4 regions of the Janthinobacterium sp. genome follow, and region 1 is predicted to be linked to each of the others. Evidence: predicted binding sites of a transcription regulator. Region 1 holds the regulator's gene; each other region holds the start of a gene.
The links. Region 1 encodes FNR, which switches genes on or off when oxygen is low (the NO sensors DNR and NnrR bind a similar motif). Its sites were predicted from a motif close to TTGATNNNNATCAA; they were not measured.
Positions count from the first base shown of each region.

Region 2: RTQ46_RS09415 (PAS domain-containing methyl-accepting chemotaxis protein) is a predicted target of FNR. The motif match lies at 5,733-5,746, and genes of this name have one in related genera.
Region 3: RTQ46_RS13305 (OmpW family outer membrane protein) is a predicted target of FNR. The motif match lies at 4,909-4,922, and genes of this name have one in related genera.
Region 4: paaA (1,2-phenylacetyl-CoA epoxidase subunit PaaA) is a predicted target of FNR. The motif match lies at 2,299-2,312, and genes of this name have one in related genera.

Region 1 covers NZ_DAMAGB010000009.1:58,055-65,571, reverse strand. The annotation lists gene RTQ46_RS08695 (cbb3-type cytochrome c oxidase subunit 3) at 1-169, shown strand, start outside; gene ccoP (cytochrome-c oxidase, cbb3-type subunit III) at 162-1,088, shown strand; gene ccoG (cytochrome c oxidase accessory protein CcoG) at 1,093-2,484, shown strand; gene RTQ46_RS08680 (FixH family protein) at 2,649-3,173, shown strand; gene fnr (fumarate/nitrate reduction transcriptional regulator Fnr) at 3,174-3,932, opposite strand; gene RTQ46_RS08670 (response regulator) at 4,135-7,206, shown strand; gene RTQ46_RS08665 (TOBE domain-containing protein) at 7,325-7,517, opposite strand, start outside.
Region 2 covers NZ_DAMAGB010000011.1:732-8,248, reverse strand. The annotation lists gene RTQ46_RS09435 (3-(methylthio)propionyl-CoA ligase) at 1-838, shown strand, start outside; gene RTQ46_RS09430 (chemotaxis protein CheW) at 965-2,467, opposite strand; gene RTQ46_RS09425 (chemotaxis protein CheD) at 2,454-3,014, opposite strand; gene RTQ46_RS09420 (protein-glutamate O-methyltransferase CheR) at 3,015-3,839, opposite strand; gene RTQ46_RS09415 (PAS domain-containing methyl-accepting chemotaxis protein) at 3,853-5,550, opposite strand; gene RTQ46_RS09410 (3-hydroxyacyl-CoA dehydrogenase NAD-binding domain-containing protein) at 6,116-7,517, shown strand, end outside.
Region 3 covers NZ_DAMAGB010000020.1:52,980-60,496, forward strand. The annotation lists gene RTQ46_RS13275 (cytochrome c) at 1-74, opposite strand, end outside; gene RTQ46_RS13280 (Na+/H+ antiporter) at 266-1,933, shown strand; gene RTQ46_RS13285 (gluconokinase) at 1,936-2,463, shown strand; gene RTQ46_RS13290 (DUF3144 domain-containing protein) at 2,533-2,850, shown strand; gene RTQ46_RS13295 (gamma carbonic anhydrase family protein) at 2,940-3,482, opposite strand; gene RTQ46_RS13300 (hypothetical protein) at 3,591-4,103, opposite strand; gene RTQ46_RS13305 (OmpW family outer membrane protein) at 4,231-4,842, opposite strand; gene fur (ferric iron uptake transcriptional regulator) at 5,088-5,525, shown strand; gene RTQ46_RS13315 (MerR family transcriptional regulator) at 5,581-5,937, shown strand; gene RTQ46_RS13320 (NAD(P)H-dependent oxidoreductase) at 5,986-6,567, shown strand; gene RTQ46_RS13325 (SpoIIE family protein phosphatase) at 6,746-7,517, shown strand, end outside.
Region 4 covers NZ_DAMAGB010000003.1:18,955-26,471, reverse strand. The annotation lists gene RTQ46_RS03115 (M14-type cytosolic carboxypeptidase) at 1-816, opposite strand, end outside; gene RTQ46_RS03110 (hypothetical protein) at 958-1,212, shown strand; gene paaX (phenylacetic acid degradation operon negative regulatory protein PaaX) at 1,232-2,161, opposite strand; gene paaA (1,2-phenylacetyl-CoA epoxidase subunit PaaA) at 2,396-3,385, shown strand; gene paaB (1,2-phenylacetyl-CoA epoxidase subunit PaaB) at 3,419-3,703, shown strand; gene paaC (1,2-phenylacetyl-CoA epoxidase subunit PaaC) at 3,718-4,470, shown strand; gene paaD (1,2-phenylacetyl-CoA epoxidase subunit PaaD) at 4,470-4,997, shown strand; gene paaE (1,2-phenylacetyl-CoA epoxidase subunit PaaE) at 5,034-6,113, shown strand; gene paaG (2-(1,2-epoxy-1,2-dihydrophenyl)acetyl-CoA isomerase PaaG) at 6,165-6,956, shown strand; gene paaH (3-hydroxyacyl-CoA dehydrogenase PaaH) at 6,956-7,517, shown strand, end outside.

The DNA.
Region 1 (7,517 bases):
CAGCGTCATGACGGTGGTTTCCTTTACGACGTTCGTGGGCATCCTGTGGTGGACCTTCCGCCGCAGCAATAGCGACTTCGACGCGGCGGCACGCCTGCCGTTCGCCGACGAGGCGCTCGACCATCCGGCGCAAGCCGCAGCAGCTCAAGAGGAGCGCAAACATGGCTGACTTTACCAGTGGTTTCTGGAACCTCTTCATCATCGTGCTGACACTGCTGGGCATCATCGGCTGCGGCATTTTGCTGTACTCGCAGTCGAAAGTGACGGTGCTGCCGGGCGCGCCGGCCGACGGCACCACCGGCCACGTGTGGGACGAGGACCTGAAGGAACTCAACACGCCGATGCCGCGCTGGTGGATGTGGCTGTTCTACATCACCATCGTGTTCGCGCTGGCCTATCTGTTCCTGTATCCGGGCCTGGGCAATTACGCCGGCAAGCTGGGCTGGAAATCGTCGGGCCAGTACGAGCAGGAACTGAAAAAGGCGGAAGCCGAATACGGTCCGCTGTTCGACAAGTACCTGAAGCAGGACCTGAAAACGGTGGCCGCCGATCCGCAGGCGAACGCCATCGGCCAGCGCCTGTTCCTGACCTACTGCGCGCAGTGCCATGGTTCGGACGCGCGCGGCAACAAGGGTTTCCCGAACCTGACCGACAAGGACTGGCTGTATGGCGGCAACCCCGACATCATCAAGACCACCATCATGCATGGCCGTAACGGCATCATGATCCCGATGGGCGCCGCTCTCGGTTCGGAGCAGGATATCGAGAACGTGGCCCACTACGTGCTGAGCCTGTCGGGCTCGACTTCGGACCCCGTCAAATCGGTGCTGGGCAAGTCGAAATTCGGCGCCTGCATGGCCTGCCATGGCGCCGACGCCAAGGGCAACCAGCAGCTTGGCGCACCGAACCTGACCGACAAGATCTGGCTGTATGGCGGCAGCGCCGACACCATCATGGAAACCATCCGCAAGGGCCGCAACAACACCATGCCCGCGTTCGGCGACTTCCTTGGCGAGTCGAAAGTGCACGTGCTGTCGGCGTATATCTGGAGCCTGTCCAACCCCCAGCCTGCGGTCCCTGTGAAGTGATGTGATGGAACCCCAAGTCATCAAGATGTATGCGGCCCGCGAGCAGATCTACCCTCGCGAGGCCAAAGGGCGCTATGCAACCTGGCGCTGGGTGTGCGTCTGGCTCACCCAGCTGGCGTTCTACGGCTTGCCGTGGCTCAACTGGAACGGCAGGCAAGCCCTGCTGTTCGACCTGACCACGCGCAAGTTCTACATTTTCGGCGTCGTGCTGTGGCCGCAGGATTTCATCTATCTGGCGGCCCTGCTGATCATCGCAGCCTACCTGCTGTTCCTGGTCACGGCGATAGCCGGGCGGGTCTGGTGCGGCTTTTCCTGTCCTCAAACCGTCTACACCGAAATCTTCCTGTGGGTCGAACGCAAGATCGAAGGCACGCGCAGCGCGCGCATGGCGCTCGACCGGCAGGGCCCTTCGGTGCGCAAGACCGCCAAGAAGGTGGCCAAGCACCTGGCGTGGGGCGCGATCGCGCTGTGGACGGGGTTTACCTTTGTCGGCTACTTCACGCCGATCCAGGACCTGGTGCAGGAAGTGCGCACCTTTGACTTCGGCCCGTGGGAATGGTTCTGGATCCTGTTCTACAGCCTGGCCACTTACGGCAACGCGGGCTGGCTGCGCGAACAGGTATGCAAATACATGTGTCCGTATGCGCGCTTCCAGAGCGCGATGTTCGACCAGGACACCCTGATCATCACCTACGATGAAAAACGCGGCGAGCCGCGCGGTGCGCTGAACAAGAAGGCGGCCAAGGAAGGGACGGAAAAAACCCTGGGCGACTGCATCGACTGCACCCTGTGCGTGCAGGTCTGTCCGACCGGCATCGACATCCGCAACGGCCTGCAGTATGAATGCATCGGCTGCGCCGCCTGCGTCGACGCCTGCAACAGCGTGATGGACAAGGTCGAGCGTCCACGCGGCCTGATCCGCTACAGCACCGACCATGCGATGGAGAACAACTTCAGCGCGAAGCAGATCCGCCAGCGGGCCATGCGTCCGCGCGTGCTGATCTATACCTCGATCCTGGCGCTGATCGTGATTGCCGTCTGTACTTCGCTGTTCCTGCGCACGCCGCTGAAGATGGACGTGATCCGCGACCGCGGTTCGATGGGCCGCGAAGTGGAAGACGGCATGATCGAAAACGTCTACCGTCTGCAGATCATGAACACCTCGGAACAGCGCCAGCACTTCAAGATTGCGGTCTCTGGCCTGCCCGGCTTGACCTTGCTGACGCGCGACGAAGTGACCTTGCAGCCCACCGAAACGCTGGGCTGGCCGGTGCGCCTGCGCGTGCCGCACGGCGTGGGCGAGAAGGGCTCGAACAAGATCCAGATCGAGCTGCAGTCGCTCGACGAGCCGTCCCTGCATGTGCGCGAAAGCGCGGTATTCATTGTGCCGAGGTGATGTCGATGTTCGGGGTCGGACCCTGTGGGTCCGACCCTGGCATTGCGCCGTTGGGGTACAAAAAAATTGTGCGTCAAATTAACGTTAGTTTTAACCCGGAAGCAAGAGCTGGGGTCAGACGGGGACGCCGAGTCCCACAGGGTCTGACCTTCAAGGAGATCCAAATGTCCAAAACCGCCAAACTGCAACCTCCCGCCGATCCCTGGTACAAGCACCGCTGGCCGTGGCTGCTGATGATCGGCCCCGGCCTGTCTGTCGTGGTCGGCAGCTTCATGGGCTATATCGCCTTCACGCAACCCGATGCGCTGGTAGTGGGCGACTACTACAAGCAGGGCAAGGCGATCAACCAGGACCTGCGCCGCGATACGGTCGCCAGCGACCTGGCGATGGATACCAGCCTGGCCTACGACGTGGCGCAATCGCGCCTGACCGGCGCCGTGCACAGCTTCGGCAAGCCCTACCTGCAGCCGTTGCAGCTGCACCTGGCGCATGCCACCCTGCCTGAAAAAGACATCCGCCTGATGGTGCAGCCCGATGCCGACGGCAATTTTTCCGTCTCGCTGCCGATGCTCGAACGCAGCCGCTGGCAGGTGCTGGTGGAAGACAACAAACGGGTCTGGCGCCTGTCGGGCATCTGGACCTGGCCGGCCCAGCGCAGCATTGCCTTGCGCGCCGACAGCGAGCTCTGATTATTTGCAGACGTCGGTGCCGGCCGTAATCGCTTTCAGCTTGGCCGGCTGCAGGATCTCGATCTCGCGGTTCGACACGCGCAGCCAGCCTTCCTTCTTGAATTTCGACAGCAGGCGGCTGACGCTTTCGATGGTCAGGCCCAGATAGTTGCCGATTTCCTCGCGCGACATGCGCAGCTGGAAGTTGCTGCCCGAATAGCCACGCGCTTCGTAACGCGACGCCAGGTTGACGATAAAGGCGGCGAAGCGCTGCGTGGCCTGCATATTACCGAGCAACAGCATCACGCTTTGCTCGCGCGTGATTTCCTGGCTCATCATGCGGTGGAAATGGCGCAGCAGGGTCGGCATATTGCCCAGCAATTGCTCCAGGCTGGAAAACGGGATCTCGCACACTTCGCTGTCTTCCAGCGCCACCGCATTGCAATGATGGCGGTCGGCGCTGATGGCGTCCATGCCCAGCAGTTCGCCGGCCATCTGGAAACCCGTCACCTGTTCTTCGCCGCCCGGATTGATCTGGTAGGTCTTGAAGTGGCCGAGACGGATCGCATACAGGTTCTGGAACGAATCGCCGATGCGGAACAGCGAGGCGCCGCGCGCCACCTTGCGGCGCCGTCCGATGATCTGGTCGAGGCGATCCATGTCGCCCACATCGAGTCCCATCGGCAAACACAACTGGTGCATGCTGCAGGTGGCGCAGCGCGCACGCAACGCTTCCACGTTCACGGTGGGCAGGGTTGGGGTCAATAGCGCTTGTATCATGGTGAGTACCTTTAAGAAAATACAACAACAAGTTTACTGTATCCGCCGGGCCCGTGTGCCAATTTCGGCGAAATGCGGCCAATGAATGACTTTCTTCATGTATTTCCATTGCATCAGCACCACAAGCCCGCGCTTGCCAAGTTGACCTATTGATAGGAGAATTCCTCAGAGCATCTATGCCGCTTGCCATGCAAAGGAAATTATGAAGCCACTCGGCATCAAAGCAAAAGTCGCGCTGGCGACCAGCCTGACCTCGGTCGCCATGATCGCCCTGGTGACCCTGGTACAAGTGCAGCGCATGCGCGACGACTTCACCAAAGTATTGTTAAGCCAGCAAACGGCCATGATCGACCGCACGGCCGAAGAACTCGACGACAAGCTCGGCATGCTGCTCGACGTGATCACCGAAACGGCGCGCCGCCAGCCGGCCGCGCTGATGGAGCAACCGGCGCAACTGCGCGACTACTACACCCAGCGCGCCATGCTGGCCCTGTTCGACGACGTGCTGGTGCTAGATGCACACGGCAAGGTGGTCAGCGACGTGCCCGAAGTGCCGGGGCGCAGCGGCATCGAGGTGGCCGACCGCGAGTATTTCCAGACCGTCATGCGCACGCGCCAGCCGATGATCACCGAGCCGCTGCTGGGCAAGACCAGCGGCCTGCCGATCGTGCAGATGGTGGCGCCCGTGCTGGGCAAGGACGGCGAGGTGGCCGGCATCATCATCGGCGTGCTGCGCCTGTACAAGGATAACCTGCTGGGCGACCTGCGCCATGCCAAGGTGGGCAAGAACGGATATTACTTCATCCTGACCCAGGGCAAGGTGCCGCTGTATGTGCTGCACCCGGACCCGGCCAAGCTGCTGCAGCCGCGCGCGCCCAACGCCAATCCCACCACCAGCGCGCTGATCGCCCGCGGTGGCGAAGGCAGCATGGTCAGCAGCAACAGCCGCGGCGTGAAGGCCGTCAACAGTTTCAAGCGCCTGAAATCGGTCAACTGGCTGCTGGCAGCCTCCTTGCCCATCGACGATGCGTTCGAGCCGTTCGACGGCGTGCTGTACCGCCTGGTGCTGTGGAGCGCCTGCGCCTCGCTGCTGGCGGCGCTGGTGCTGGGCTGGGTGACGGTGCGCCTGCTGTCGCCGCTGGTGCGCCTGCGCAACACCCTGCTGGCGCTGCGCAACAACGGCCAGCGCTTCACGCCGCTGCCGGTAGAGCAGCGCGACGAGATCGGCGAACTGACGGCGGCCTTCAACAGCCTGATGAGCGAGCGCGACCGCCTGCAGCACGAAGTCGAGGCGCGTGCGGCCGAGCTGGAACAGGAACGCGACCGCGCCGAAGCGGCCAACCGCGCGAAAAGCGATTTCGTCGCCAACATGAGCCATGAAATCCGCACGCCGCTGAACGCCGTGCTGGGCATGGTGTATTTGCTCGGCAATACCAAGCTCGATACGGAACAGCGCAAATACCTGACCATGGTGCGCGTGGCCGGCCAATCGCTGCTGGGCATCCTCAACGACGTGCTCGACTTTTCCAAGATCGAGGCGCGCCGCATGGACCTGTCGCCGGTCGAATTCGACCTCGACGAAGTGATGAACACGCTGGCCACCACCATGACCATGAACGCCGGCGAAAAGGAGCTGGAGCTGGCCATCGCGGTCGATGCGGACGTGCCGCGCCGCCTCGTCGGCGACGCCCAGCGGCTGCAGCAGATCCTGGTCAACCTGGCCGGCAACGCCATCAAATTTACCGCCAGCGGCGAAGTGGTGGTGGCGGTCGGCCTGGCCCAGCAAACCGCCGACCAGGCCTGGCTGCGCTTCGAAGTGCGCGACACCGGCATCGGCATGACGCCGCAGCAGCAGGAACAATTGTTTACCGCCTTTTCGCAGGGCGATCAAAGCATCACGCGCCGTTTCGGCGGTACCGGCCTGGGCCTGGCAATCAGCAAGCACCTGATCCACATGATGGGTGGCGATATCGCTGTCGCCAGCAGCGAAGGCAAGGGCAGCCGCTTCTGGTTCAGCGTGCCGTTCGAGGCGCTGGCGCAGCCGAACGAAGAGCGGCGCAAGCCGGCGCTGGGCCAGTTGCGTTTGCTGGTGGCCGACGACAACCGCACCACGCGCGAACTGATCGTGAAACTGATCGAAGCCTGGGGCTGGGCCGCCGACGAAGTCGATTCTGGCTTTGCCGCCATCGAGCTGTACCGCGAGCGCCTGGAGCAGCAGCAGCCGTACGACGTGGTGCTGGCCGACTGGCATATGCCGGTGATGGACGGCCTGGCCACGGCCAAGGCGATCCGCCATGCGGCCACCGGCCAGCGCCAGCCCATCGTGGTGATGGTCAACGCGTTTGCCCGCAACCACCTGGAAGAAATCTCGAGCGCGGCCGAAGCGGACGTGGTGCTGATGAAGCCGATCACGGGTTCGAGCCTGTTCGACGCGCTGCACCAGGCCCTGAATGCCAAGCAGGACGGCGAGCAGCATATCGCGCTGCAGCAGGCCGGCACCGAACTGGCCGGCGTGCATTTCCTGCTGGTGGAAGACAATCATTTGAACCAGGCGGTGGCGCGCGGCATCCTCGAGCACATGGGCGCCACGCTGGACGTGGTGGGCGATGGCCTGCTGGCCGTCGAGCGCCTGCGCGCGGAAGCGCCGCGCTACGACATCGTGCTGATGGACATGCAGATGCCGGTAATGGACGGCTTCAGCGCCACCCACATCATCCGTACCGAATTACGCCTGACTCTGCCCGTGATCGCCATGACAGCCGGCGTGCTGGCCTCCGAGCGCGAGCGCTGCATGACGGCCGGCATTACCGACTTTATCGCCAAGCCGGTGGTGGTGGAAGAGATGATGGAGGTGATCGGCCGCTACCTGCCCAGGCCGCCGCAGCCGCCCGCCGAAGTACCACGGCCGGTATTCGACGAGGAAGTGTTTTCGATGGCCGCGCTGATGCGCGTGATGGGCAAAGACGCCAAGGGCAGGGCAGTGCTGCGGCGCATGGTGGAAGACGCGCTGAGCAAGGGCATGGCGCCGCTGCGCACGGCCGGGGAAGCGCTGCAGGCAGGCCGCCACAGCGACGTCGCGCGCATCCTGCACGGCCTGCGCGGCTCGGTGGGAACGCTGGGCACCAAGCGCCTGATCCGTGCCTCGTTTGCCACCGAACAGGCGATCGACGAAGGCCGCCATGGCGAGGTACCGGCGCTGCTGGCGCAAACGGTGCTGGAGCTGGAACAGGTGCTGCTGGCGGCGGCCGATTGGCTGTCGCGGCTGGAGGATTGAATTACCGTGAAGCGGCGTAGGTCGGATAGCGCTTGCGCGTAATCCGACATCACCAACGGCGCCAACAATGTTGTCGGATTACGCGTGGCTGCGCCCCGCCAATCCGACCTGTGCGATTTTACGCGGGCACGCCCAGAATCACGCTCGACGCCTTGAAGATCGCCGTCACCGCGCTGCCAATGACTATCCCCATCTCGCTGGCGCTCTGGTTGGTGACGATGGCGGCGATCGTGCCGCCGCCCGGCAAATCGAGCACCACTTCCGTGTTCACCGCGCCGGTCTGCACGCGCGTGACGCTGCCGGCCAGCTGG
Region 2 (7,517 bases), on a different contig from region 1:
CGAGCTGTTCGAGGCGGAAAAAGTGACGTTTTCGGCCGGCGTGCCGACCGTCTGGCTGGGACTGCTCAACCATGTACTGCAGAATAATCTGCTATTTTCCACCTTCCGCCGCACGGTGATCGGCGGCGCGGCCTGCCCGCCGGCCATGATGGATACCCTGATCGACCGGTTCGGCGTGGAAGTGATCCATGCCTGGGGCATGACGGAAATGTCGCCGTTGGGCACTACCGGCGGCCTGCAGGCCAGACACCTCGACTTGCCGAAGGAGGCGCAGCGCAAGATCCTGCAAAAGCAGGGCCATGCGATCTACGGCGTGGACATGAAGATCGTCGACGACGACGGCAAGGAGCTGCCATGGGATGGCAGCAGCTACGGCCACCTGCTGGTCAAGGGGCCGTGGATCATTGCCTCGTATTACAAGAACGAGGGCGGCGATATCTTGCAGGACGGCTGGTTTCCGACCGGCGACGTGGCCACCATCGACGCGGACGGCTACATGCAGATCACCGACCGCAGCAAGGACGTGATCAAGTCGGGCGGCGAGTGGATCGGCACCATTGACCTGGAAAACCTGGCCATGGCGCACCCGGCCGTGTTGCAGGCGGCCTGCATCGGCCTGTTCCACCCGAAATGGGACGAGCGCCCGGTGCTGGTGGTGGTGCAGCGGCCCGGCATGACGGTGACGCGCGCCGAGTTGCTGCAGTTCTTTGACGGCAAGATCGCCAAATGGTGGACGCCGGACGACGTCCTGTTTGTCGATGCGCTGCCGATGGGGGCGACCGGCAAGATCCAGAAGAACAAGCTGCGGGAGCAGTTCAAGGGGCACACGCTTGGGTAGTGGCGGTGTCGGGTTACGCCCTGCGGGCTAACCCGACCTGCGTGTCGCCGACGTGCCGGGCAGGTCGGATTAGCGGGCCGCCGAGGCGCGAACGCCCGTAATCCGACAACATTGTTGGCCATGCCATCAAGCCGCCTGCCCCAATTTATCCAGCAACCGGTCGCAGCGGAACACGCTCAGCGTCTGCCGTTTTTCGCTGGTGCCGATATCGATCATCTCTTCCATCTCGCTGCGCAGGTCGTTGTGGCTGCCGGTGCGGATCAGCTGCGGCGCGGAAAAGCGCTGGCTGTCGGAAATCGTCATGATATTGTTGACCGCATCGACCAGGAAGCCGTAGCGCTCCTCGCCCCGCTCGATGATCAGGATCCTGGCATTGCTTTCGTCCGCCAGCGGCGGCATCGCGTACAGCTGGCGCAGGTCGACGATGCTGATCATCTGCTGGCGCAGATTCAGTATGCCGCGCAGGTAGCTTGGCATGCCCGGCGGCCTGGTGATCGCGCCGCCCATGTCGATGATTTCGCGCACCTGTTTGATTTCGACCGCAAACGGGTTTTCCACCGTAAACGTGATATACACCTGGCGCTGCGCCTTGCGCACCGCTGCCTTGGCCGCTTCCTCGGCCGGATACAAGCGGGCATGGCCCTGCTGCATCTCGACGATTTCCGCGTTCGACAGGATTTCGCGGTGGTCGAGCACGATCACGTCGCCCACGCCGTCCTTCGTGATGCAGCCTGCAAACATGGCCGCGCGCGCACGGCTCAACAGCGGGATCGGCAGCACTTCGTCGGCAAAATAATGGACGATGCTGTCGACCGAGTCGACCAGGAAGCCCACGGTGGCGTCGTCGAGGCGCACCACGATCACGCGCTGGTCCGGCGAGCTGCCCGCAGCACGGCCCGGCGCCTGCAGCAGGGCGGCAAAATCGACCACCGCCACCTGGCTGCCGCGAAAATGCATGCGGCCCAGGCACAGTTCGCTATTCAGGATCGAGCTGTGCAGCTCGGGCACGCGGATGATTTCCTGGATCGCGGCCATGTCGAACGCAAACGCGGAACCGGCCGCGTGAAAGCTCACGCACTGGCGCCGCTCGCCCTGCGCCAGCAGCCGCGCGCTGTGCTTGCCGGTGGCGGCCTGGCGCGCCAGCACGTGCGGTACGTTTTCGATGCGGACCAGGGCGTGCGGATCGAGGATCTGCAGCAGGCGCGCGCCGTCGTCCTGCAAGATGGTGCCGGCAATCACGGCATGCGCGTCGCCGGCCGCGTATTGCAGGCTCGAACGCTGCGACGGCTGCACGCGCATGATCTCGCCCGTGTCCTGGAACACGATGCCGACCAGCACCTGCTGGAAGTCGAGAATGGCGACCTTGTCGGTGGCAGCGGCGGCGGGCGCCCCGGGGCGGAACAGCCGGCCCAGGTTGACCACCGGAATCACGCTGCCGCGCAAGGTAAACATGCCTTCCAGATAGGCGGGCGACAGCGGCAATACCGTCATCTTCGCCGGATAGTTGACCACCTCGCGGATGCAGCTGGCGGGCAGGGCGAACTCGTCGCCGCCCAGATAGAACGAGCCGAACAGTTCAGGTGCACTTGCCGGCTCACTGGCCACGGCACTGGCTTCATGCATGTGCATGCTGGACTCCGGCATAGGGATTGACGGCCCGGCCCGGCCGGTTGCCGGAGGCGGCCACGTCGGTGATGGCAAAGCTGTGGTCGGCGCAATCGATCAACAACTGGCGGCCGTTGCTGCCGCCCAGCGCGCAAAAGCTCACATGCAGGCCGCAGCGCTCCAGGTATTTGCGTGCCGCCTCGACATTCTGCCGGCCCACCTGCAGGCGGGTGCTGCGCCCGCCAAACATGCTGGCGCCGCCCGCCAGCACCACGTCGATGTCGGGATAGTCGGCCACGCGCGCGCCCATCAGCCGCAGCAGCGCCGGCACGGCCTGGCTCACATAGCGCGCTCCCATGCTGGCGTCCGGTCCCGGCGCCTCCGGCAGCAGGCAATGCGCGAGGCCGCAGCGGTCGCCCTTTTTCCAGATAAAGCCGATGCCGATGCACGAGCCGAGCAGGGCCTGCAGCTGGTCGTCATGCGCACCCACGCGCAGCTGGCCCATGCCTACCTGTTTCAGGGGCGTGTCCCACAATTCCGTGTGCAGCGTTGCAGCCATCGTTGCATTCATTTACGCCTCGCCTGTCTTGTAAATCATGGGGAACTCGAATTGATAGCCGGTACCGAGGCGGGCAATCGTTTCCGATTCGCCCAGGATCAGCCGGCCTTCGTCCTTGAGGCTGTGGCGCGCCTGGCGCAGTACCGTTTCCTGGTGCTCGGCATCGAAATAAATCAGCACATTGCGCAGGAACACCAGATCGAACTGCTGGGCCGGGCGCAGCGGTTCGAGCAGGTTGTGCAGCGCGAAGCTGACGTTCTGCCGCAGGATGTCATTGACCTGCACGCCCTGCGGCGACGGCGAAAAATACTTGCGCAGCAATTCCGGGTGCGACAGGCCGATGCGTTCGACCGAACGGCCGCTGTACTGGCCGGCGCGCGCCGCGTTCAAGATCTGCTGCGAAATATCGCTGGCAAAGATCTGGTAGCGGAAGGACGGCTGCAGCACCCTGAATTCCTCGCACACCATGGCGATCGAATACAGCTCCTCGCCGCTGGCCGCCGCCGCCGACCAGACTTTCAGGCAGGCGCCCGGATGCTGGCGCGCCCAGCCGGGCAGGTAGCGCTCGCGGAAATACGCCCACACCTGTGGCGTGCGGAAGAACAGCGTGTCGTTGGTAGTCACCAGGTCGATGAAATGCGCCACTTCCGAGCGGTCGCTGCTGACGCGGTCCAGGTAGGCCTGGTAGCTGTGCAGCGACAGTGCCTGCAGGCGCGGCTGCAGACGCCGTTCGAGCAGGATGCTCTTGCGCGGCGTCATGGCGATGCCCGTATGCTCGCGCACCATGGCGATCAGGCTGGCAAGGACTTCGGGCGTCAGGGTGGCGGCATGGCTCATCGTCAAGCTGCTCCTAGACCACGAAACCGGAGACGGTCTGGTTCAGGTTGCCGGCGCGGTCGTTCAGCGCGTCGGTCGAACGGGCGATGCTGTCGACATTGGCCGCCGACTTTTCCGTTTCCTCGGCAATGTACTGGATCGCGGTCGACACTTCGCGCGCCGTCAGCAGCTGTTCGTTGGCCGCCTTCGAGATGTCCGAGATGGCCAGGGTGGTCTTGCCTACGCCCGAGACAATCTTGTCGAAGGCATCGCTGGCCTGGCGCGAAATCTCGCTGCCGGTGGTCACGCGCTTGACCGACTCGTTGATCAGCTTGGAGATTTCCTTGGTGGCCTGCGACGAGCGCTCGGCCAGTTTGCGCACTTCGTCGGCCACCACCGAGAAGCCCAGTCCATGTTCGCCGGCGCGCGCCGCCTCGATGGCCGCGTTAAAGGCCAGCATATTGGTCTGGTTGGCGATCTCGCTGATGACCTTGACGATCTCGCCGATATCTTCCGACGAGCGGTTGATCAGGTCCATCGCCTCGATCGATTTCGCCACCGCGCGCGCGCCCGCTTCGGCTTCCTGCTGCGTGGTGCGCGCCAGGTAGTCGGCGCTGGACACGTTTTCGGCGATCGAATTGATGGAATACGTCAGGCCGTCGATCGAGGCGTTCATCTGCTCGACGGTGGCGCCCAGCGCCTGCGTGCCGACCGCCACGCCGGTAGCCCGTTCGGCGATCGCGTGCGAGGAATCGGCAAAGCCGCCGGCGGCGGTGACCACATTGGCGATCACGCCGCGCAGGTCGACGATCATCTTGCCGATGCCGCCCGCCAGCAGGTCGATCGGCTCGTCGCCTTCCTGCACGATGGTGCAGGTCAGGTCACCCTGCGCCGCGCGCGCCACCGATTCGAGCAGGGTCTTGACCTTGCGGCTTTCGTCCCGCGATTTGTCGTGGATGCTCGCTTCCAGTTTCACCTGGTCGGTAATGTCGATGGCAAACTTGACCACCTTGTACGGCTTGCCATTCAGGTCGAGGATGGGATTGTAGGTTGCCTGTATCCACACCACCTTGCCATCGTTGCCGATGCGTTTGTAGCGGCCGCTGTCGAATTCGCCGCGATTGAGCTTTTGCCAGAATTTTTTATAGTCGAGACTGTTGGCATAGTCCGCCTCGCAGAAGATGCGGTGATGTTCGCCCTTGATATCGGCCAGTTCATAACCCATCACTTCGAGGAAATTCGGATTGGCGTCGAGCACATTGCCGTTGACGTCGAATTCCACCACCGCCTGCGCCTTGCCGATCGCGCTGACCTTGCCTTCGTATTCGGCATTGCGCATCTTGCTGGAGGTCACATCGGTGGCGAACTTGATGACCTTATAGGGCTTGCCGTCGGCGTCGAAGATCGGGTTGTACGAGGCACTGATCCATACCTCGTGGCCATCCTTGGCGATGCGCTTGTACTCGCCCTGGTCGAATTCGCCGCGCGCCAGCCTGGCCCAGAATTCGCGGTATTGCGGCGACTTCACATAGTCGGGGTCGCAGAACATGGCGTGATGGTGGCCTTGCACCTCGTCCAGCGTATAGCCGACAACACGGAGAAAATTGTCATTCGCGTGCAGGATGGTACCGTCGAGCTCGAATTCGATCACCGCCTGCACCCGGTTGATGGCAGTATTGATCGCTTGTAAGTCCAGATCCTGGGAATGGCTGACATGGCTGGCTGCGTCCATAATATTTCCTTCAATATGAGTCGGCGTTAATTGAAAATCAAAAAGCATCATTAATGCATTAATTGTGACAAAGCGTGAGAATATGCCGCGTCTTATATGGCGTGATAATTGGTGAGAATGTCGAAACGCATGCCGCATTACATGACAGCCAGTGTGCCATATATGAGATGGCCGGTAGTGTATTGATTTTCATCACTAAATTTATGATTCCTTGTTGCCTGCAGAAAAACAGAAAAGGTCAATAAATAATGGAAAAAGTGGCGCTATTCCCGTATTTTTCATTCAAAGATAAATACTTTCGAATAACAGACTCATGTATTAATATTTGTATTTCGTGCAATATTATGAATATCCGTTCGATAGTCGCCGATTGCTTTTGTGGCGCTTGGCAGCCGCCATCCGCGGCGATCGGGTACCATGACGCCGGGCAGTACCGCGCGCAGGGGGCGGACAAAAATAATACGAGCGTTCTTTTGTGCGGTATAGTCAAGCTTCAGCACTGGCAAGTTGATATGCCAACTGAAGATACGCCAACTGAATTCACCAAACCAACAAGGAAGAGACAATGAGCGCCGACTATCAAGTCAACGGTTCCGTAGCTGTGATTACCCTCGCCAATCCACCCGTCAACGGACTGGGCCTGGCCACCCGTACCGCCGCCGTGGCCGGCATCCGCCAGGCGCTGGCGGACGACGCCATCAAGGCCATCGTCATCACGGGCGCCGGCAAGGCCTTTTCAGGCGGCGCCGACATCAAGGAATTCAATTCCCCCAAGGCCCTCACGGAGCCGACTTTGCACACCCTGATCAATGTGGTGGAAAGCTCGACCAAGCCGGTGATTGCCGCCATCCATAGCGTGTGCATGGGCGGCGGGCTGGAGCTGGCGCTGGGCTGCAATTACCGCGTCGCCGCGCCTGGCGCGCAGATGGCCTTGCCGGAAGTCAAACTGGGCATCCTGCCCGGCGCCGGCGGCACGCAGCGCCTGCCGCGCGTGCTGGGCCTGGAAATGGCGTTGAACATGATCGTCTCGGGCACGCCGGTGGCGTCCGAAAAACTGGCCGGCACGGCGCTGTTCGATGAAGTCACACAGCCCGGCGCCGACCTGCTGGCCGCCGCCGTGGCATTTGCCGAAAGAATCGGCGATGCGCGTCCGCTGCCGAAAGTGCGCGACCGCAAGGTCGATTATCCGAACCATGAAGCGTTCCTGCAGTTTTCACGCAATACCGTGAAAGCCATGTCCGGCCCGTTCCCGGCGCCACTGAAATGCGTGGAAGCAGTCGCCGCTGCCGTGACGATGAAATTCGACGACGGATTGAAATTCGAGCGCGAGCTGTTCATGCAGCTGGTGCAGTCGCCTGAATCGAAAGCCTTGCGCCACGCCTTTTTCGCCGAGCGCGTGGCCAGCAAGGTGCCGGACGTGCCGGCCGACACGCCGGTGCGCGCGATCGCCTCGGCCGCAATTGTGGGCGCCGGCACCATGGGCGGCGGCATCGCCATGAATTTTGCCAACGCCGGCATCCCCGTGATCCTGCTGGAAACGAAGCAGGAAGCGCTGGACAAGGGCCTGGCCACCATCCGCAAGAACTACGAGAACACCGTCAAGAACGGCAAGCTGACGCAGGAAAAAGCCGAACAGCGCATTGCGCTGGTCACCGGCACGCTCCGATACGAAGACGTGGCGCAGGCCGATATCGTGGTCGAGGCCGTGTTCGAGGAGATGGGTGTCAAGGAAGCGGTGTTCAGGCAGCTCGATGCGGTGATGAAACCGGGCGCCATCCTGGCGTCGAACACCTCGACCCTGGACCTGGACCAGATCGCCAGTTTCACCGGGCGCCCGCAGGACGTGATCGGCACGCACTTCTTCAGCCCGGCCAACGTGATGAAGCTGCTGGAAATCGTGCGCGGCAAGGAAACCGGCAAGGACGTGCTGGCCAGCGCGCTGGCGCTGTCGAAAAAATTGAAAAAGA
Region 3 (7,517 bases), on a different contig from region 1:
GCATACGCGGCGCCGGCAGCGACAAGGACGAGGCCCAGCAGAATCAGCAGGCCGATACAGATTTTCTTGAACAAAAAGAGTCTTTCAGTGAATAAAATAAAGCCAACAGCAAGATATTGAATGCCGGAATTTTACGCGGATTGCGACTTGTTGTATGTAAGCAAAGTTACCTAGCGCGGCCCAGCGTCATCAAGCGCACGGCGGCATGCGGGCGCGGCGTCTTATAATCGTCTTTTCAGCACGCCGCCGGCCCTTTTCCCTACACATGCATACCGTTACCATCATTCTCGTCCTGGTCCTGACCGTCGTCCTGTGCGGCTTTATCGCCCGCTCGCGCTGGGTCAAGCTGCCGCTGCCCCTGATCCAGATCGCCGGCGGCACGGGCCTGGCCCTGTTCGGCCTGCAAGTGCCGCTCGATCCCGACATCTTCTTTTTATTGTTCATTCCGCCGCTGCTGTTCCTCGATGGCTGGCGCATACCCAAAGGCGCGTTTTTTTCCGACGCGCGCTCCATCCTGATGCTGGCCATCGGCCTGGTGCTGTTTACGGTGCTGGGCATGGGCTTCTTTATCGACTGGCTGATCCCCACGGTGCCGCTGGCGGTCGCCTTTGCGCTGGGCGCCATCCTGTCGCCGACCGATCCGGTGGCCGTGTCGGCGATTGCGGCCGGCAACCCGATCCCGCCGCGCCTGATGCATATCCTCGAAGGCGAGTCGCTGCTGAACGATGCGTCCGGGCTGGTGTGCTTCACGTTTGCCGTCGGCGCCATGATGACGGGCGGCTTTTCGATCGGCGCGGCGTCCCTGAGCTTTCTGCAGGAAGCCGGTGGCGGCATCCTGATCGGCCTGGCGATTTCCTGGGGCGTGGGCCTGGCCAACAAATGGCTGGTCAGCAAGGTCGGCGAAGAGCCGGGCCTGCAGATCCTGATCAGCATCTTGATTCCGTTTGCCGCCTATCTGGGCGCCGAGCAGATCCACGGCTCGGGCATCCTGGCCGCCGCCACCGCCGGCGTGTCCATGCATTACGCCGACCTGATCGGCCGCCCGCTGGCCGCCACGCGCACCCAGCGCAAGGCCGTGTGGGATACGGTGCAGCTGGTCTTGAATGGCGTGATCTTCGTGATGCTCGGTGCGCAGCTGCCGACCACCATCGCCAGCCTGCAGGCGGCCTCGGCCGAAGTGGGCGCCGGCAGCGCCTGGAAGCTGCCGCTGTACGTGGTGGCCATCACCGTCGGCCTGACCTTCATGCGTTTTATCTGGGTCGCCATTTCGATGAAGCTGACGCTGTTCAAGCAGCAAAAAAAAGCCGACAAGGCGAACCAGGGTTCGGACGCGAAAGACAACGTATCGCTGGCGCGTCCCAGCCTGCGCCTGCTGCTGGTGGCCTCGTTTGCCGGCGTGCGCGGCGCGCTGACGCTGGCCGGCATCCTGACCTTGCCCCTGTTCCTGCCCGACGGCACCCGCTTTCCTGCGCGCGACCTGGTGATCTTCCTGGCCATGGGCGTGATTCTGCTGTCACTGATACTGGCCAGCGTCACCTTGCCGCTGTTGACCAAGGGCCTGGTGTTCGCGCCGCCGGCGCGCCGTTCCAGCGAAGAGCGCAATGCCCGCTCGGCCGCCGCCGAAGCGGCCGTGGCGCGGCTGGAAAAAGTGTGTTCCGGCATTGGCACCGATGGCAAGGAGCAGGTCGTCACGGAAGCGGCGAATCGCCTGATCGAAGCCTACCGGCGCCGCATGGCATACGGTGAAAGCAGCAACGACGAGGCGGCCCGCATGCAGGAACTGGCCAAGGCCGAACGTTCGCTGCGCCTCGAAGCGTTGAACGCCGAGCGCGACGAGCTGTTCCGCCGCCGTATTTCCGGCGAGCTCGATGACGCCATTCACCTGCGCCTGCTGCGCGAGATCGACCTGCTGGAAGCGACGCTGGAGGAATGACGATGGCTGACTCACCCTCGATCAACAACCGTGGCGCCGCCGTGCGTTGGGTCGTGATGGGCGTGTCGGGCTGCGGCAAGAGCGCCGTCGGCAGCCGCCTGGCCGCGCGCTTGCAGGTCGACTATATCGAGGGCGACGCGCTGCACCCTGCGCAAAACGTGGCGAAGATGGCGGCCGGCCAGCCGCTCGACGATGCTGACCGCGCCGGCTGGCTGGCGGCCCTGCGCGACCGTATCGCCCAGGCTGTCAGCGAAAGCCGCGGCCTGGTGGTGTCGTGTTCGGCGCTCAAGCGCAGTTACCGCGACCTGTTGCGCGAGGGCGATCCGGCCCTGCGCTTTGCCCACCTGGACGGTCCGCGCGCCGTGCTGGAGCAGCGCGTGGCCAACCGCCCTTCGCACTTCATGCCGGCCAGCCTGCTCGACAGCCAGCTGGCCACGCTGCAGCCCTTGCAGGCGGACGAAGCGGGCCTGGTGCTCGACATCCGCCAGCCGGTCACGGCACTGGTGCAGCAGATCGTGGACGCCGCCTGAGGCCGCGTATCTGGCTGGACAGTGGCCGGTGCCCTGTGTAGACTGGCGCGCACTTTGATAAGGAATTCCATGAACGCACCGACCACCAAACCCACATTGGGCCCCGAATTCTGGGAACGCGCCGACCAGGTCATCGCCCTGGCCAACCAGCAATGCATGCACAGTCCCGCCAACGAAGTGGCGACCTCGCTGCTGTACGCCGCGGCCCGCTTCAATGCCTTCCTGGTGGCCAGCAAGACCAATGACGTCAGCAAGATGCAGCAGGAAAAAGACGATGCCGTCGCTTTTTTCACGGAGCAGTACAAGCGCATGCTGACCGATAACTTCAACGACTATATTGCCAACTTCGACAAGTACACGCAGCCAGGTGCCGCACCGAAGGGCTGATGCCTGCTCGCCGGCTCTCATGCCGGCCGGCGGTTTCCTGCCCCAAGCCCGCCGTGCCCGGACTTGCGCCAGCTGGACGATGAGCCGCCTCAGGCGTCGTCCCTGCCCGCCAGATAATTGTTCTTCACGCGCACATAGTGCTCGGCCGAGTAGCGCAGGTAAGCAATTTCGGCATCGGTCAGTGCGCGCAGCTTGACGGCCGGGCGGCCCACGTACAAGTGGCCGCTTTCCAGCACCTTGCCGGGCGACACCAGGCTGCCCGCACCCAGCATCACGTTTTTCTCCACCACCACGTCGTCCATCACGATGCTGCCCATGCCGATCAGGCACTCGTCGCCGATGGTGCAGCCGTGCAAAATCACCGAGTGGCCGATGGTCACATATTTGCCGATGGTCAAAGGCGAGCCGTCCGGCTTGGCCGCATTCTTGTGCGACACATGACCCATGGAGAAATCCTGGATATTGCTGCCTTCGCCGATCACGATGCGGTTGACGTCGCCGCGCAGCACGCTGTTGCACCAGATCGAGCAGTCGTCGCCGATCTGCACGTCGCCGATCACTTGCGCCGTGTCGTGCAGGTACACGCGTTCACCCAGCGCGGGACGGGTATTCAGGTAGGAACTCAAAGGCATGGTGGTCTCGCTTGATCTCATGAGGTTGCATGGGCGGTTGCCCGTCGGCAGCAATTGTAGGCGCGGGTTGGCATTACAGGCAATACGCGCCGCCGGCGCAGCGCGGCGTCAGTCCCGCTCCAGCGCTGCGCCATCGACGACAATGAATTGAATCTCCACGTTCGGCATGGTGCCGGCGCCCGCTTCCAGCCCGTAGAACGCCACGCCCCCGCATCCCGGGCGCTGCGGATAATACAGCTCCTCGCCGCTGTCATAGTGGAGTTCCGTATGGCGCATCGCGCTGGCCAGCGTGTCGCCCACGCGCACCTCGCCCCACAGGCGGCCCTGATAGCCGGCGCCGACCTCGATCCGGCAGATGCGCCTGGTATCGGCATTGCAGCCCAGGCGGATGCAGTTATTGCGGAAATACAGCGATGCACCGTGCTTCGCAGCTTGCCCGTCGCGCGCTGGCGCCACGTACAGCCACCCCGGATTCGTGGCCAGCTGTGCGGCCAGGTGGCCTTGTCCCGGCTGCCAGCGGCGAAACGCACCGATCGCCGCCACCACGGCATGAAAATCGTCGCCGAGCGAAAACCCGGCGGCGCTGGCGCCGGGCACGATATCCGCATGCAAATCCATCATTTACTGCCCCCGCATCCTGTACTGCCGTGATACTACCGCGAACGCTGGCGTGCCGGGCTCACGACAGACCAAAAAAAGCCCACGCAATGGTGGGCTCGTTTCATCCGCAGAAGACGGAAGGGAGTGATCAGAAGCGGTAGCCGACACCGACGCCAAACAGATATGGATCAACTTTCACTTTGCTGACTTTGGTGCCGGCACTGAGCACATCGCTCTGGATCTGCACTTTCTTGACGTCGAAGTTCAGCGACCAGTTCTTGTCCAGTTTGTAGTCGACGCCAGCTTGCAGCGAGTAGCCCCAGCTGTCATGTTCCAGGCGCAGGCCGCCCAGTTTCACGTCCGAGATATTGGTGTAGTTGACACCGGCACCGACGTAAGGGCTGAACTGTTTTTCAGGCATGAAGTGGTATTGCAGCGACAGTGTCGGCGGCAAATGCTTGAAGGTACCGGCCTTGACGCCGTCAAGTTTGACGTCGTGTTTTTGCGGGTAGGTCAGGATCAGTTCGGCCGCGATGTTCGGCGTAAAGAAGTAGGAAATATCGACTTCCGGTATCGTTTTGTCGCTGACATGAATACGGTCGGATGCACCGACGCCACCAACGGGAGCAGATTTGTTGGCCGTATCGATTTGCACCACACGGGCGCGGACCAGCCATGGGCTTTCCTGTGCCATTGCGTTGCCGGCGAATGCGCCGATGGCGGCCAAAACGATTGCTGCTTTAGTTGCGGACTTTTTCATTCTAGTTCCCTCTTTTTTATCGTTAAGTAACGCAGCGAAGTCTAAGAGTGCGGTGCAGCAAAAACTTTGATCCACATCAAATAGTGCTGGAAGGCACAATATCGGTCCGGTTTTTCCTTGCACAGGTCAAAAAATTGCCGCACCGCCGCATGAATCATCCACAACATCGATTCAAATGAGAATAGTAATGATTATCATTTGCGATATAATATGTACTTACCTGCATCTATATAGGAATCGGAGACATGGATATATTGAGGGAACTGCGTGAATCGGGGCTGAAAGTGACGATTCCCCGCCTGCGGATTCTGCAGCTGTTTCAAGAAGGAAGCATCAAGCACCTGAGCGCGGACGATGTGTATAAACTCTTGCTGGCCGAAAAAATCGATGTGGGCCTGGCCACCATCTACCGCGTGCTGATGCAGTTTGCGGAAGCGGGCATCCTGTTTCGCCGCCACTTTGAATCGGGCCACGCCGTGTTCGAACTGAACGAAGGCCAGCACCATGACCACCTGGTCTGCACCGGCTGCGGCAAGGTCGACGAATTCGTCGACGAAGGCATCGAACAGCGCCAGCACGAGATCGCCACCGAGCGCGGTTTTGTCCTGCATGAGCATGCGCTGTCCCTGTACGGCACCTGCGCCGACTGCACGGCAAAAAAAGTGCCGGCACGCAGGATGTGAGCGCGCGGTGGATCGCTTGCGTTAAGATGCGCGGCAGTCCACCTCTGGAAAAACCATGTATATCGGCGAACTGGCGCGCCTGACGGGCGCCACCCCCAAGGCCCTGCGCCACTATGAAACGCTGGGCCTGCTGAAAGAAGTACGGCGCAGCGGTGCCTACCGCCGCTACACGCAGCAGGACCTGGCACAGGTAAAACTGATCCGCCAGGCGCAGGCGCTGGGCTTTCGCCTGGCCGAGCTGCTGCCGATACTCGCCGGCGACGACACCGACTGGGCCGCGCTGCAGCAGCAGATCGCCGCCAAGCGGGCCCAGCTTCGATCCGAGATTGCGCGCCTGCAGCAGCTCGACGCGCAGCTGGCCGGCATCGACACGGAGATCGCCGATTGCCTGCGGCGCTTGACTCTGCCGTAAGGGGCAGGCTTTAGCATGAAGGCTGATCTTTCCAAGAAAGCCGCCGTCATGAGCAAACGCATCCTGGTCATCCTTGGCCACCCCTCTTCCGACAGTTTCTGCGCCGCGCTGGCCGACGCCTATGCCGAGGCTGCCCGCCACGCCGGCCACGAGGTGCGCGAACTGCGCCTGGGCCAGCTCGATTTCGATCCGATCCTGCATCAAGGCTACCGCCAGGTGCAGCCGCTGGAAGCGGACCTCGTGGCCGCCCAGGAAGCCATCAGCCGGGCCGAACACCTGGTTTTCGCCTATCCGATCTGGTGGGGCGGCGCGCCGGCCCTGCTGAAGGGCTTTCTCGACCGCACCTTCCTGCCCGGCTATGCCTTCAAGTACCGTCCCGGCAAGGCCTTCCCGGCCCAGCTGTTGAAAGGCCGCACGGCCCAGCTGCTGGTGACGATGGATACGCCGCCGTGGTACTACCGCTGGATTTACCGCATGCCCGGCATCCACCAGCTGCGCAAGACCACGCTGGAGTTTTGCGGCATCAAGCCCGTCAAGGTGGCCAGCTTCGGCCCCATCCTGGACTCGACCGAGCAGCAGCGCGCGCGCTGGCTGGCGCAGGCGCGCACGCTGGGCAGCCGCCTGGACTGATCCACCAGCTTGCCATGCAGCCATTTTGCATACGGTTTTGGCAAGCCGGTAATCATGCTGTCATATTCGAACGCTACCATGTCGAGATTGCCTTTTTGCCAGCCGCCTTGCAGCCGTGGCAACAAAGGCGCCGATCGTCTTGTAAAGGTAGCCGCCCGTGGAGTTCAACGCCTCTCGATTGCATCTTCCCCGTTATCGCTCGTCCGTCGCGGCCGACCTGTGCATCGCCACCGAGTCGGTGCAGGCCGACGCCAACAACTTCGCCGTGCTTGAACTGTTCACCGAGCGGCGCGACATGATGAGCCTGCCCGTCACGGAACAGGACCGCCCGATCGGCCTGATCAGCCGCAATATCTTCATGTCGCAGATGTCCAAGCCCTTCTATCACGAGGTCTATGGCAAGAAGAGCTGCATCGCCTTCATGGACAAGGAGCCGCTGATCGTCGACGCGGCCATGAGCATCGAAGACCTGACTTTTCGCGCCGTCGAAGCGGGCGAAAAGGCGCTGGCCGACGGCTTCATCATCACCGAGGATGGCGCGCTGGCCGGCGTCGGCTTCGGCCTGCAGCTGATGAACGTGGTGGCCACCATGCAGGCCGAAAAAAACCGCCAGATCATGCACAGCATCGACTACGCCAGCGTGATCCAGCGCGCGCTGCTGCGCTCCTCGTCGGCCGAACTGCGCGCGGCGCTGCCCGACGCGCACCTGGAATGGCAGCCGCGCGACGTGGTCGGCGGCGACTTCTACCTGTTCGAACGGCATGCGGGCGGCTGGTTCGCGGCGCTGGCCGACTGCACCGGCCACGGCGTGCCGGGCGCCTTCATGACCCTGATCGCCTCGTCGGCCCTGAGCCAGGCGCTGCGCGACCTGGGTCCGCACGATCCGGCCGCCCTGATCGGTGCCGTCAGCCGCGCCATCAAGACCTTGCTGGGCCAGGACGACAGCGCCG
Region 4 (7,517 bases), on a different contig from region 1:
GCCGGCCACAAACACGTACGGCAGGCCTTCGTCGCCATGCACGTCGAGGAACAGGTCGCAGCCGATTTCATGCATCTTCTGCTTGACCAGGAACACTTCCGGGCTGCGCTCCATGGTGGGCGTCATCCACTCGCGGTTCAGGTTGGCGCCGGCCGCGTTGGTGCGCAGGTTGCCGCGTACCGAGCCGTCCGGATTCATGTTCGGCACCACGTAGAACACGGCGTCCTGCAGGCACTGGCGGGCAAACGGGTTGGCCTGGTCCAGCAGCGCTTCGAGCATGCCTTCGACAAACCATTCGGCCATCGTTTCACCGGGATGCTGGCGCGCGATGACCCAGACTTTTTTCTCGGCATCGGCGTCGCCGACCACCAGCAGGTTCATGTCGCGCCCTTCCACCGTGCTGCCCAGGTCGATCAAACGCACCAGCGGCGAGGCTTGTGCGCTGTCGATCAGCGCCAGGTGGCGGTCCCATGGATATGGCTCGAAGTAGGCGTAATACACGCTTTCTTCTTCCGGCGTGTGTGCGATCGTCATCACGCTGCCGTCAAAGCTGGTCGGCACGCGGAACCAGGTTTCGCGGTCGTAGCTGGCCACGGCCTGGTAGTCTTTCCAGCCGTCCGGGTAGGCGGACTTGCCGGCGTTCAGAAAGCGGATCGTGCACGCTTCGCCCTGCGCGCCTTGCAGGCGGAAATAAAACCATTGCGTGATGTCGGCGTGGGAATCCTTGCGGATGTTCAGTTCGATGGATTGGGCATCGTCGGCGCGCAGCACCTCGATCGCGCCGGCGTCGAACTGCTGGCTGATTTTAATGGTCATGATTGTTCCTGGTAAAAACAAAGAGGGTTTGCATCGTGTGCAATGGCGCGATGATACCCGTTTTGCCCGGGCCTTTGTGCCGGCGCAAACCCGGTGTGGATTGCTTTGCTAACGTGATAGCTCCACTACCGGGAGAAGATCATGGACGACAACGGCAAACATATCCGCGAACTGGAAAAGAAAGTCAGCGCCCTCAGTGACGCGCTGGCGCACCTGGGCAAGGGCACCACCCTGGAGGAATTCCTGCGCCTGCTGCGCAATCCCGGCTACACCACACCGGCCGAACTGACCTTCAACCATGCCATTCTCGACACCATGCAGTTGCAGGTCAATGCGCTCGACAAGCTGGGACAGGATCTGGTGGCGGGGGCGAAGCAGGTGGGGTCGAAGCAGTAGTCATATTTACCGAACCCCTTCAGGTATTCAGGCCGCCAAACCGTTCATAGAACCAGGCCTCAAGTTGCGGCACCTGCTCATCCTCGCGCCGCAAGGTGGCCACGATATGCTCTTCGGCCGCCGCATACGTGATGCGGTACAGCGCGCGCGCCAGCGCGTAGGCCTGCGAGCCGGGCCACGGTTCGGGCAGCAGCTCGACCGGCAATTGCGGGTCGTGCAGCTGCACCCGGCGATACGCGTGCGTCAGCAGTGAGCGGATCACGAAGGCCTGTTCCGCATCGATCGCCGGCTGCGCCTGCAGCATGGCCAGCAGGGGCTGGAAGCTGGCGATGAATTTTTCGTAGCCGGCCATCACTTCCGACAATTCCCAGCATTCGGCCACCATCTCGCGCAGCGGGCGCCCGCTCACGCCAGGCAGCTCCGTGCTGTGGCAGACATACAGCTTGCCCTGCACCTCGTTGCGCACCAGGATGTCTTCCAGCGCATCGGCATTGCTGGCCGGATGGCCGAAGATGCCGGGCGCCACCAGTCCATAACCTGCCCACAGCAATTCCTTGCGCAGCGCGCCCCGTTCGCTGGCATTGATATTGCCGGCCGCGCCGATCACCAGCGTCCAGCTGCCATCCCAGTGTTTTACCAGCGGCGCGTAGATGCGCCGGTAGGCGCGCTCGAAGCGGGCCAGCGCTTCCGGACGGATGGTATAGGCGCTGCGGCGTCCGTCGCGTTGCGAACTGAGCCAGCCTTCCTGGGCCAGCCGGAACACGCTGGTGCGCAGCAGCCGGTCGTTGACGCCGAACGGCGCCAGCAGCTCGATCAGGCTGCCCAGCCAGATGGCGCCGCCGCGCGGCACGATGGCGTCGCCAAAGATGGTCATCACCAGCGACTTCGAACGAGGCGGATCATTGGCGAGGAAATCGGCTATCCATGCGGTGCAAGCGGTGTTCTTCATGTGTTCCTGGTCTGGCCGTAGCGGTCATTTTGATAAAGGCAGCAGTCTACTTGACGCAGCGTTTGCCCCGCGCGGGTGCACGGACTATTTTTCATATCATACCCTTGCCAAAGGAACATAAGATACGGATTTTACAAATGATTCAAATCAAGTGTATGCAAATAGTTTTATGTATCGTATTATGTGTTGATCGCTTTGCGCAGCAGCGCAGAACACAGACATGGGAGACTCATCATGTACGCACAAATGGTTGAAACCGGCCTCAAGAACGTTCGCTCCATCGACGACATGGGCGCGGACGAGCAGGCATTCCAGGCACGCATCGACGAAGGCATCAAGATCGAAGCCAAGGACTGGATGCCGGACGCTTACCGCAAGACCCTGATCCGCCAGATTTCGCAGCACGCCCACTCGGAAATCGTCGGTCAATTGCCAGAAGGCAATTGGGTGACGCGCGCGCCGACCCTGAAACGCAAATCGATCCTGCTGGCCAAGATCCAGGATGAAGCGGGCCATGGCCTGTACCTGTACAGCGCGGCCGAAACGCTGGGCGTGTCGCGCGACGAGCTGCTGGCCGCCTTGCACTCGGGCAAAGCCAAGTATTCGAGCATCTTCAACTATCCGACCCTGTCGTGGGCCGACATGGGCGCCATCGGCTGGCTGGTCGACGGCTCGGCCATCATCAACCAGATCCCCCTGTGCCGCTGCTCGTATGGTCCGTATGCGCGCGCCATGATCCGCGTCTGCAAGGAGGAATCTTTCCATGCGCGCCAGGGCTACGACATCATGATGTCGCTGTGCAAGGGCACGCCCGAACAGAAAGCCATGGCCCAGGACGCGCTGAACCGCTGGTGGTGGCCGTCGCTGATGATGTTCGGCCCGTCCGACGCGGCCTCCGTCAACAGCGCACAATCGGCGCAATGGCGCATCAAGCTGTTCTCGAACGATGAACTGCGCCAGCGCATGGTCGACCAGACCGTGCCGCAGATCGAATACCTGGGCTTGACCGTGCCCGATCCCGACCTGAAGTTCAATGCCGAGACCGGCCACTATGAATTCGGCGAGATCGACTGGTCCGAGTTCAACAATGTATTGAAGGGCAATGGTCCGTGCAACCGCGAACGCCTGCAGACGCGCGTGAAAGCGTACGAGGATGGCGAATGGTTCCGCGATGCACTGGTCGCCTATGCCGACAAGCAGACCGCGGTCAAAGCGGCAGCCTGAGAATCTACATAAAAACAGTAAGGGGACAGCATCATGAGCAAAGAATGGCCTTTGTGGGAAGTTTTCATCCGCAGCCAGCATGGCCTGGCGCACAAGCATGTGGGCAGCCTGCACGCCTCCGACGCCGCCATGGCCGTCAATCATGCGCGCGACGTCTACACGCGCCGCAATGAAGGCGTGAGCATCTGGGTGGTGCGCGCCGCCGATATCGTCGCCAGCAGCCCCGGCGACAAGGGCGCGCTGTTCGAGCCGTCGAACAGCAAGGTGTACCGCCATCCCACCTTCTTCCCGATGCCGGAAGAAGTCAAGAACCTGTGACGGGAGCGATCGCAATGGACGATAAAGTCAATTACCTTCTGCGCCTGGGCGACAATGCCCTGATCCTGAGCCAGCAGCTGTCGCAGTTGTGCGGCAAGGGTCCGGCGCTGGAAGAAGACATGGCGCTGACCAACGTCGCGCTGGACCTGCTGGGCCAGACGCGTCTGTGGTTCAGCCATGCGGGCGAACTGGAAGGCGCGGGCCGCGACGAGGACGATATCGCCTATCTGCGCGACGCCCATGATTTCAAGAACTGCCTGCTGGTCGAACAGCCGAACGGCAATTATGCCGACACCATGATGCGCCAGTTCTTCTTCGACACCTGGCATTACTTCCAGCTGCTCGAGCTGACCAAGGCCAGTGACCCGCGCATCGTCGAAGTGGCACAAAAATCCATCAAGGAAGTCACGTACCACCTGCGCCGCAGCGGCGACCTGATCGTGCGCCTCGGTGACGGCACCGCGGAAAGCCACAGGAAAACCCAGGCTGCCGCCGACGCGCTGTGGATGTACACGGGCGAGATGTTCAACTACGACGCGGTCGACAACGCCATGGTCGCCGCCGGCATCGCGCCGCCTGCGGAACTGCTGCGCGCCAGTTTCCTGGAACACGTGGCCGAGATCTTTGCCGAAGCCACGCTGGCCATGCCGGCGCCGGACGCCTGGATGCAAAAGGGCGGCAAGCAGGGCACGCACTCGGAACACCTGGGTTTCATCCTGGCCGAGATGCAGTTCCTGCAGCGCGCCTATCCCGGGTCGGAGTGGTAATGAACACGCAGGCAGGCGCACTCGATGCGGCGCAGGTCTGGGCCTGGCTCGGCGACGTGCCGGACCCGGAAATCCCTGTCATTTCGGTGGTGGACCTGGGCATCGTGCGCGACGTCGAAGTGACGGGCGAAGATGCCTGTGTGGTGACGATCACGCCCACTTATTCCGGCTGCCCGGCGATGCAGGTGATCGCCGATGCCGTGACGGACGCGCTGCGCGAGCATGGCGTGAGCAAGGTGACGCTGGTGAACCAGCTGTCGCCCGCCTGGACCACGGACTGGATGAGCGACGAGGGCAAGGCCAAGCTGAAAGGCTATGGCATCGCCCCGCCGCAGCAGCAGGTGATCGATATCAGCGGCCTGAAAGGTGGCGTCAAGCGCGTGGCCATGCCGAAGCTGGAAGTGATCTGCCCGAACTGCGGTTCCAGCCACACGCAGCTGACCAGCCAGTTCGGCTCCACGCCCTGCAAGGCGCTGTACAAATGCATCGATTGCCGCGAACCGTTTGATTACTTCAAGTGCCACTAAAAAAAGCACGAAGTCCGAAGAAACTGGAGATGAAGCATGAGTAAATTTTATCCGCTGTCCGTGTCGCACGTGCGCAATGAAACGCGCGACACCATCGCCGTCACGTTCGACGTGCCGGCCGAGTTGCAGCAGCAGTTCCGCTTCCAGCAGGGCCAGCACCTGACCCTGCGCGCCAATATCAATGCCGAAGACGTGCGCCGCTCGTATTCGATCTGTTCGGCGGTGCAGGACGGCACCCTGCGCGTGGCGATCAAGCGCACGCCCGGCGGCGCATTTTCCACCTGGGCCAACGATACCTTGAAGGCCGGCACTACCATCGAAGTGATGCCGCCGATGGGCCACTTCAACGTGCCGCTCGACTGCGTCAACCGCAAGCACTACCTGGCCTTCGCCTCGGGCAGCGGCATCACGCCGATCCTGTCGATCATCAAGACCACCCTGCTGACGGAACCCCTGAGCCGCTTCACGCTGTTCTACGGTAACCGCGCCTCGTCGTCCGTGATCTTCAAGGAAGAACTGACGGACCTGAAGGACGTGTACCTGGAGCGGCTGAACCTGGTCTACGTGATGAGCCGCGAGCAGCAGGACATCGAACTGTTCAACGGCCGCATCACGCAGGAAAAATGCGAGCAGTTTTTGCAGCACTGGATCAAGGTCGAAGACTACGACAACGCCTTTATCTGCGGCCCGGAAGACATGATGCTGGGCGTCTCGGCCGCCCTGCAGGCGGCCGGCATGCCCAAGCAGAATATCAAGATCGAACTGTTCGCTGCCAGCATTCCGAAAAACGCGCACAAGCCGCGCGCCCAGCTCGACGCGGCCGCTGTCAAGGAGACGGAAGTGACCGTCATCCTGGACGGCAACCACACCACTTTCACGATGGACAAGGACAAGGAATCCATCCTCGACGCCGGCCTGCGGCAGGGCATCGACATGCGCTATTCCTGCAAGGGCGGCGTGTGCTCCACCTGCCGCTGCAAGGTCCTCGATGGCAAGGTCGAGATGGACGTCAACTACGCACTGGAGGACTACGAAGTGGCGCGCGGCTTTGTGCTCAGCTGCCAGAGTTTTCCTGTCACCGACAAGGTGGTTGTCGATTTCGACCAGGCCGAATAACGCTGGTCGCACACTGACGCCCAGCGATACCAATTAAAAAAGCGAGACGCCATGACCTACCAGAACATCCTCTTCACCATCGAGCAGGGCATCGCCACGCTCACCCTGAACCGTCCGGACAAGCTCAACAGCTTCACCCAGGCCATGCACGAGGAAGTGCGCGATGCGATTGCCAGGGTCAACGCCGACAGCGCCGTGCGCGTGTTCGTGCTGACCGGTGCCGGCCGCGGTTTCTGCGCCGGCCAGGACCTGTCCGACCGCGCCGTCGAACCGGGTTCGAAAGGCGTGGACCTGGGCGAATCGGTGGAAAAAAACTATGCGCCGCTGGTGCTGGCCCTGAAGGCCCTGCCGATGCCGGTGATCTGCGCCGTCAACGGCGTGGCCGCCGGTGCGGGCGCCAACCTGGCGCTGGCCTGCGATATCGTGATTGCCGGCCGCTCGGCCAGCTTTGTCGAAGTGTTCTGCAAGCTGGGACTGATTCCCGACACGGGCGGCACTTTCTTTTTGCCGCGCCTGATCGGTTCGGCGCGCGCCATGGGCCTGGCCCTGCTCGGTGAAAAACTGTCGGCCGAAAAAGCCGAAGACTGGGGCCTGATCTGGAAGTGCGTGGACGACGCCGAGCTGGCTGCAGAAACCCGCAAGCTGGCCGTGCATTTTTCCACCGCGCCGACCAAGGGCCTGGCGTTCACCAAGCAGGCGCTGGCTCTCAGTGGCGCCAATACCCTGCCGCAGCAACTGGCGCTGGAAGCGCGCATGATGAGCGAACTCGGTAACAGCGAAGACTACCGCGAAGGCGTCGCCGCCTTCATGGAAAAACGCGCACCGCAATTCAAGGGACAATAATGACTGCTCTGGCACACAACAGTATCGTCGCCGTGATCGGCAGCGGCGCCATGGGCGCCGGTATCGCGCAGGTGGCCGCCGCCGCCGGCTACCGCGTGAAACTGTACGACACGCGTCCTGAAGCCGTCAGCAAGGCCTTGCAGGATATCGGCAAGATGTATTCGAAGCTGGCCGAGAAGGGCCGCATGACGGCGCAAGAGGCCCAGGATGCCACCGCGCGCCTGCAGGCGGCCGCCAGCCTCGGTGACGTGGCCGACGCCTCGCTGGTGGTCGAAGCCATCGTGGAAAACCTCGACGTCAAGCGTACCCTGTTTGCCGACCTGGAAGCGCTGGTGGACGACGGCTGCATCCTGGCCACCAATACTTCGTCGATCTCCGTTACCGCGATTGCCGCCAGACTGCGCCGCCCGGAACGCCTGGTCGGCATGCACTTCTTTAACCCGGTGCCGCTGATGGCGCTGGTAGAAGTCATCAGTGGGCTGGCCACCAGCGAAGAAGTCGCGGCCACCGTCTACGACACCTCGATCGCCTGGGGCAAGATGCCCGTGCATGCGAAATCGA